Regions from separate parts of the Trinickia sp. LjRoot230 genome, predicted to be linked through region 1. Evidence: predicted binding sites of a transcription regulator. Region 1 holds the regulator's gene; the other holds the start of a gene.
What was found. The regulator LexA, encoded in region 1, represses DNA repair genes until DNA is damaged. The targets are predictions, from matches to a motif close to ACTGTATNNNNATACAGT.
Positions count from the first base shown of each region.

Region 2: the regulator LexA is predicted to act here: its motif matches at 1,433-1,450, upstream of ACSQ20_RS14125 (PA0069 family radical SAM protein).

Region 1 is NZ_CAXUQX020000001.1:2,200,178-2,203,606, reverse strand. It holds gene ACSQ20_RS10300 (universal stress protein) at 1-341, shown strand, start outside; gene ACSQ20_RS10295 (DUF2939 domain-containing protein) at 376-1,020, opposite strand; gene ACSQ20_RS10290 (hypothetical protein) at 1,061-1,378, opposite strand; gene lexA (transcriptional repressor LexA) at 1,396-2,043, opposite strand; gene ACSQ20_RS10280 (sulfate ABC transporter substrate-binding protein) at 2,307-3,296, shown strand; gene cysT (sulfate ABC transporter permease subunit CysT) at 3,347-3,429, shown strand, end outside.
Region 2 is NZ_CAXUQX020000001.1:3,102,915-3,106,343, forward strand. It holds gene ACSQ20_RS14120 (hypothetical protein) at 1-197, shown strand, start outside; gene ACSQ20_RS14125 (PA0069 family radical SAM protein) at 231-1,337, opposite strand; rRNA gene rrf (5S ribosomal RNA) at 1,544-1,657, opposite strand; rRNA gene ACSQ20_RS14135 (23S ribosomal RNA) at 1,849-3,429, opposite strand, start outside.

The sequences.
Region 1 (3,429 bases):
CCGACGTGGCCTGCGGCCGCTTTGAAGATGCGGCGCGTGAAATACTGCAAGAAGGCGTGGATTGGCTCGCCGAACGCGGTGTGAGTGCCCACGGGCATTTCGCGTTCGGACATCCGATCGATGAGATCGCTCGGCTGGCAGCCGACTTGAAAGTCGATCTTGTCGTGGTGGGGCACCGTACGCGTAGCGGCTTGTCGCGGTGGTGGATGGGGTCAGGCAATACGCTGTTGCTCGACCGTGTGTCATGCAGCATTTTGGTCGCTGTATCGGCGGCGCACGAGCAGGAACCGGTAGCGGCAGTGCCCGCTCAAGCTGGGGCAGGGGCCGGCACAGAGAGCTGACCGCGCGTTTTGCCGACGATGCCTTGCTTTCGGCTCACTGGTTCAAATTGACGCCAACGAGCTTCCATGAGAACCAGCCGTCGCGGTGCAGGATCACGCTATACGGGCGGCTTGCAGCGTCACGGCGGTAGGTCACGACAAACTCGTCGATTGCGCGATAACCCGCGGCAGCGCGCGGAGGCTGTGCCGGTGCTTGGGATTCGGCTTGCGCAGGCGGGGCGCCTTCCGAGCTAGACTGTGCTGTATCAGCCGGCGCCTGCTGTGCAGATGGCGGCGCCGGGGGTGTCTCGCCAGGTTCTCCGCGAGGCGGCATGCCGTCGAGCAGTGCCGCTACGCCGTCGGGTGTCGCATATGCGTCGACGAGCGGCCCGATCAGCGCCATGCCGACGAGCGCACCTAATGCAGCGAACGGATGGTCCCGCTTTTGGGCATCGATGCGCCGGGCCAACAGTTCGGTCACTTGTTGTTTTAAGCTGATCTGCAACGCAGGGTAATCGACATATCGATTGACCGTATCGGCATCGCGCGCATCGGCCGCACGCTTGAGCCGATCGAGCACAAGATAGGGCGACGCATAGGCGTACGCCACGATGGCAAAAATGACGACGGCCACCAACACCCCTGCCACGAGGGCGAAGGGATGGCGGCGTCCGGCACGTGGGTTGTCGTTTTTTATCATGGACCAGAGGCTTATTCCGATAGGGGCTAGCACCCCGGCTTTAGCCAAGGGTGGCGGGCCGCAAACCCGCTTTTTCCTCGTCGATACAGCGATCTATCATCCTGCATACCGCATCGATGGTTCCGACCAAAATGACGCGCGAAGCGCCATGGTACACGCGTACCGGTGCACGGCGTGCCGCCTCGGCATGCAAGGCGCTGTTGAGTGATACGCGCGCAAACGCGGGCATCGTCGCCGGTTGTGCAGGCAGCGCGGGTTCCGACGGGAATGCATCGATTGGCGGGCAAGCGATGAGGCTGCGCAGATGCCGCAGCCGGCCGAAGCGACGAAAAGGCATGAGGCGGGCAAGGCGATCCATGACGACTCCCGTGATATTCAAAATTCGGTTGGGCGAATGAGGCCGACGGCAATGCCTTCGAGCGCGAAATCCGCAGTGCCGGCCTTCACAAAGATGTTCTCGTAATCAGGGTTTTCGGCGATCAACTCGATGCCGTCGGACCGACGCTTCAGACGCTTGACGGTGACGTCGTCCCCGATGCGCGCGACGATGATTTGCCCGTCCTTCGCCTCGCTACGCTTTTGCACCGCGAGCAGATCGCCATCGAAGATGCCTGCGTCACGCATCGACAGCCCGCGCACCTTCAGCAGGTAGTCCGGTTTGCTCGAAAAAAGCGCCGGGTCGCACGCGTAGTGCTGCGAGATATGCTCCTGAGCCAGGATCGGGCTACCCGCTGCGACGCGCCCGACCAGCGGCAGCGACAACTGCATCAGCGCCGCGTGCGGCAATGTCAATTGTCGTGGCGCGTCCTCACCCGCCAGAAGCCGAATGCCGCGCGATGCGCCGGCCGCAAGCTCAATCGCCCCTTTACGCGCCAGCGCGCGCAGGTGTTCCTCCGCTGAATTGGCCGAGCTGAAGCCAAGCGCGGCCGCGATCTCCGCGCGGGTAGGCGGAAAGCCGCTGTGCTCGATCGATTGCCGGATCAAGTCGAAAACCTGCTGCTGTCGTGCTGTCAGTTTGATCATGGGCTCACTGTATGAATGAACAGGTGGCTGTATTTTTATACAGTATCGCCGCGATTTCAAGTAAACGTTGCGACCCTAGCCGTCTAGTTGCTCTTAGCAGTTTTTCGTATAAAAAAATGAATAATCATTCGTTTCAGATATAAGGCCTATTGGCTAGACTCGCCCGATCTTGGATAGAAACGCCGAACGGCGAAGGGGCTCGAATGAGCAAATGGGGAACGGGTTGGTCCGGCGCGCGTCGCTGGGCATTGCGCGTGTGGGAGATGAGCGCCGCAGCGGTGCTGGTGCTGGGGGCGACTGTGGCTGTGCCGGCGCTCGCGCAGACGACGCTTCTAAATGTCTCGTACGACCCGACGCGCGAGCTCTACCAGGAAATAGACAAAGCGTTTGCCGCGCAGTGGAAGGCGCAGACAGGCGAGTCGGTCGCAATCCGGCAATCGCACGGTGGCTCGGGCGCACAGGCGCGCTCGGTGCTCGATGGTCTGCAAGCCGATGTGGTGACCCTCGGGCTCGCCTACGACATCGACGTGCTCGCCGCGCGCGGCCTTATTGCGCCCGATTGGCAAAAACGTCTGCCCGATAACGCGACGCCTTATACGTCGACAATCGTATTCCTCGTGCGCCATGGCAACCCGAAGCACATCAAGGACTGGGACGATCTGGTCAAGCCTGGCGTGTCGATCGTCACGCCGAACCCCAAGACCTCGGGTGGCGCGCGCTGGAACTACCTGGCGGCTTGGGCCTTTGCGCTCAATCGGCCCGGCGGCGACGCGGCGCAGGCCAAGGCATTCGTCACCCAGCTTTATCGCAACGCCGGAGTGCTCGATTCAGGCGCGCGCGGCGCGACAACCAGCTTTGTCCAGCGAGGTTTGGGCGATGTGCTGATCGCATGGGAAAACGAGGCGTTCCTCGTGCAAAAAGAGTTCGGCGCCGACAAGTTCGACATCGTCGTGCCGTCGGCCAGCATTCTCGCCGAGCCGCCGGTTGCCGTCGTCGACCAAGTGGTTGCCAAACGCGGCACGCGCAAGCTGTCCGAAGCCTATTTGCGGTTCCTTTATAGCGATGAGGGGCAACGGATTGCCGCTCGCAACTTCTATCGCCCGCGTTCGACGAAGGTACCCGCTGAACTGACGGCGCGGTTTCCAAAGCTCAAGCTCTATACCGTCGATGCAACCTTCGGCGGGTGGACGCAAGCGCAAAAGACGCATTTTGCCGATGGCGGCGTTTTCGATTCGATCTATCAGCCGCATTGAACTAGCGGTTTGACATTCGCGCCGTAGCGCCACCCAACCCGGACTGAATCATGACGACGTTCGCTTTTCGCAAGCCCGGCGCGTTGCCAGGCTTCGGCATGACGCTGGGCCTCACGCTGACTTATCTGAGCCT
Region 2 (3,429 bases), 900 kb from region 1:
GCCTGCGCCCCGACCCAAAGTGGGATGCGCAATTCAATGCCGGGTCGAACAAACAGAGCCGCTCTGGCTGGGCGGTCGTGTTCGTCGTCATTTTTTCGCTCTTTATTGGCGCACTGCTGCTGATGGCGGGCCTTGCGGTGACGTTTCAGACTTACTTCGAGTCGCAGGGCGATGTCGCGAGATCGCTTGGCCAGTAGCCGGCAGCCGCCCGTTACAGCCACACGCCGGACTCAGAAAAGGCTCAACTGCGGGTTCGACGCCGCGGGCGGCCTGAAATGCGACATGTCGAGTATGCCGTGCCGCCGCTCGTTGAGCCCGAACCGTTTGGCTGCTTTGTCGAAACGCTGTTTGAGCAACTGGGCCCACGCGCCCTCGCCCTTCATTCGATGAGCAAATGAAGCGTCGTAGTCTTTGCCGCCGCGCATATCGTGGATTCGCGCCATGACGCGCTCGGCTCGCTGCGGAAAATGCGCAAGGAGCCAGTCCTTGAAAAGCGGCGCGACCTCCCATGGCAGCCGCAGCACGATATAGCTGGCGCTTGTCGCGCCGGCCTCCGCACATGCTTGCAACAGCCGTTCAAGGTCGGGTTCTGTCACGAAAGGGATGACAGGCGCGATGCTGACGCCGACGTTCACGCCCGCCTCGCTCAATGCGCGAATCGTGCGCAGCCGGCGGGCGGGGGCGGCAGCTCTGGGCTCCAGAGTGCGTGCGATCTCCGTATCGAGCGTGGTCAATGTGACTGCTGCCATGACTTGCCCGCGTGCGGCCATGGGCGCGAGCAGATCGAGATCGCGTTCGATCAACGATGATTTGGTAATCGCCGCGAAGGGGTGTCCGTGCTTGTGCAGGATTTCGATTACCCGGCGCGTGATGCGCAGCTCGCGCTCGACGGGTTGATATGCATCGGTGTTCACGCCGAGTGCGATGGGCTCGGGCACGTAGCCTTTTTTCGACAGCGCTTGCTCAAGCAATTCAGGCGCATTGATCTTTGCGTAAATGCGGCTTTCAAAATCAAGACCCGGCGAGAGACCAAGATAACTATGCGTTGGACGGGCAAAACAATAGATGCACCCGTGCTCGCAACCGCGATATGGGTTGAGTGAAACGCTGAAAGGAATATCGGGCGATGCATTGCGCGTCAGGATGCTCTTCGCGCGCTCTTCGAAGACCTCGGTTCGTAAAACTGTGGAGCCATCGTCTTCGAGCGGCACCCCCCAGCCATCGTCAGCTGTCTCGCGCACCTCGCGCTCATAGCGGCCTTGAAGATTGGTAACGGCGCCCCGTCCCTTTCGGGGCGCAGGGGGCGCAATGGGATATTCGGCGTCGAGATCGTCCATTGTCCAGCTCTCTTGGCACGCGCAATTCGCCTTTTCTCAAGGCAAGAAAGCATCAATTGACGCGTGCGGGTCCAACGTTCTTCATTTGCTCTTTTACTGTATATACATACAGCAGTCAAGGGAACGGCGAACCAGCTTTTGCGCCCAAAAGCAACAACCCCCCGTGAGCGCTGTGGCTGAACGGGGGGTTGGATACGGCATAGGGAGCCTGACGATTACCTACTTTCACACGGGCAATCCGCACTATCATTGGCGTGGAGTCGTTTCACGGTCCTGTTCGGGATGGGAAGGGGTGGGACCGACTCGCTATGGTCATCAGGCATGACTTGTAGCTGGGTGCTTGGGTGAGCACGGGCCAGCCAATCTGGGAAGAAGAGTAATGGTTACAGCGGGGTGGTGATTGTGGTTGGCAAACGCGCCTCAAACCTGGGTTGGCGTGTGGCCCCCTGACGGGGGTGAGCCCAGAGTAATCGCTAAAGCGATAACTCTGAGCGCAAAACGCTCCGGTTATAGGATCAAGCCTTACGGGCAATTAGTATCGGTTAGCTGAACGCATTACTGCGTGTACACACCCGACCTATCAACGTTCTGGTCTGGAACGACCCTTCAAGGGGCTCGAAGCCCCGGGGATATCTCATCTTAAGGCGAGTTTCCCGCTTAGATGCTTTCAGCGGTTATCTCTTCCGAACATAGCTACCCGGCGATGCCACTGGCGTGACAACCGGTACACCAGAGGTTCGTCCACTCCGGTCCTCTCGTACTAGGAGCAGCCCCCTTCAAATATCCAACGCCCACGGCAGATAGGGACCAAACTGTCTCACGACGTTTTAAACCCAGCTCACGTACCTCTTTAAATGGCGAACAGCCATACCCTTGGGACCGGCTACAGCCCCAGGATGAGATGAGCCGACATCGAGGTGCCAAACACCGCCGTCGATATGAACTCTTGGGCGGTATCAGCCTGTTATCCCCAGAGTACCTTTTATCCGTTGAGCGATGGCCCTTCCATACAGAACCACCGGATCACTATGACCTGCTTTCGCACCTGCTCGACTTGTCGGTCTCGCAGTTAAGCACGCTTATGCCATTGCACTATCAGCACGATTTCCGACCGTACCTAGCGTACCTTCGTACTCCTCCGTTACGCTTTGGGAGGAGACCGCCCCAGTCAAACTGCCTACCATGCACGGTCCCCGAGCCCGATTCAGGGCCCAAGGTTAGAACCTCAAACAAACCAGGGTGGTATTTCAAGGACGGCTCCACGCAAACTAGCGTTCACGCTTCATAGCCTCCCACCTATCCTACACAGATCGGTTCAAAGTCCAATGCAAAGCTACAGTAAAGGTTCATGGGGTCTTTCCGTCTAGCCGCGGGGAGATTGCATCATCACAAACACTTCAACTTCGCTGAGTCTCGGGAGGAGACAGTGTGGCCATCGTTACGCCATTCGTGCAGGTCGGAACTTACCCGACAAGGAATTTCGCTACCTTAGGACCGTTATAGTTACGGCCGCCGTTTACCGGGACTTCAATCAAGAGCTTGCACCCCATCATTTAATCTTCCGGCACCGGGCAGGCGTCACACCCTATACGTCCACTTTCGTGTTTGCAGAGTGCTGTGTTTTTATTAAACAGTCGCAGCCACCAGTTTATTGCAACCCCTTCACCCTTCTGGCGCAGGCCAGTCAAGCTACAGGGGCGTACCTTATCCCGAAGTTACGGTACCAATTTGCCGAGTTCCTTCTCCCGAGTTCTCTCAAGCGCCTTAGAATACTCATCTCGCCCACCTGTGTCGGTTTGCGGTACGGTCATTGTGAGACTGAAGCTTAGAGGCTTTTCTTGGGACCCCTTCCGATTGCTTCGCAGCTTAAAGCCGCTCGCGCCACACCCTTGAATTACGCGCCCGGATTTGCCTAAGCGCCTTCTCCAATGCAGCGACCGGGACGTCCAACACCCGGACAACCTTCCGCGATCCGTCCCCCCATCGCATCTCACAATGGTGCAGGAATATTGACCTGCTTCCCATCAGCTACGCATTTCTGCCTCGCCTTAGGGGCCGACTCACCCTACGCCGATGAACGTTGCGTAGGAAA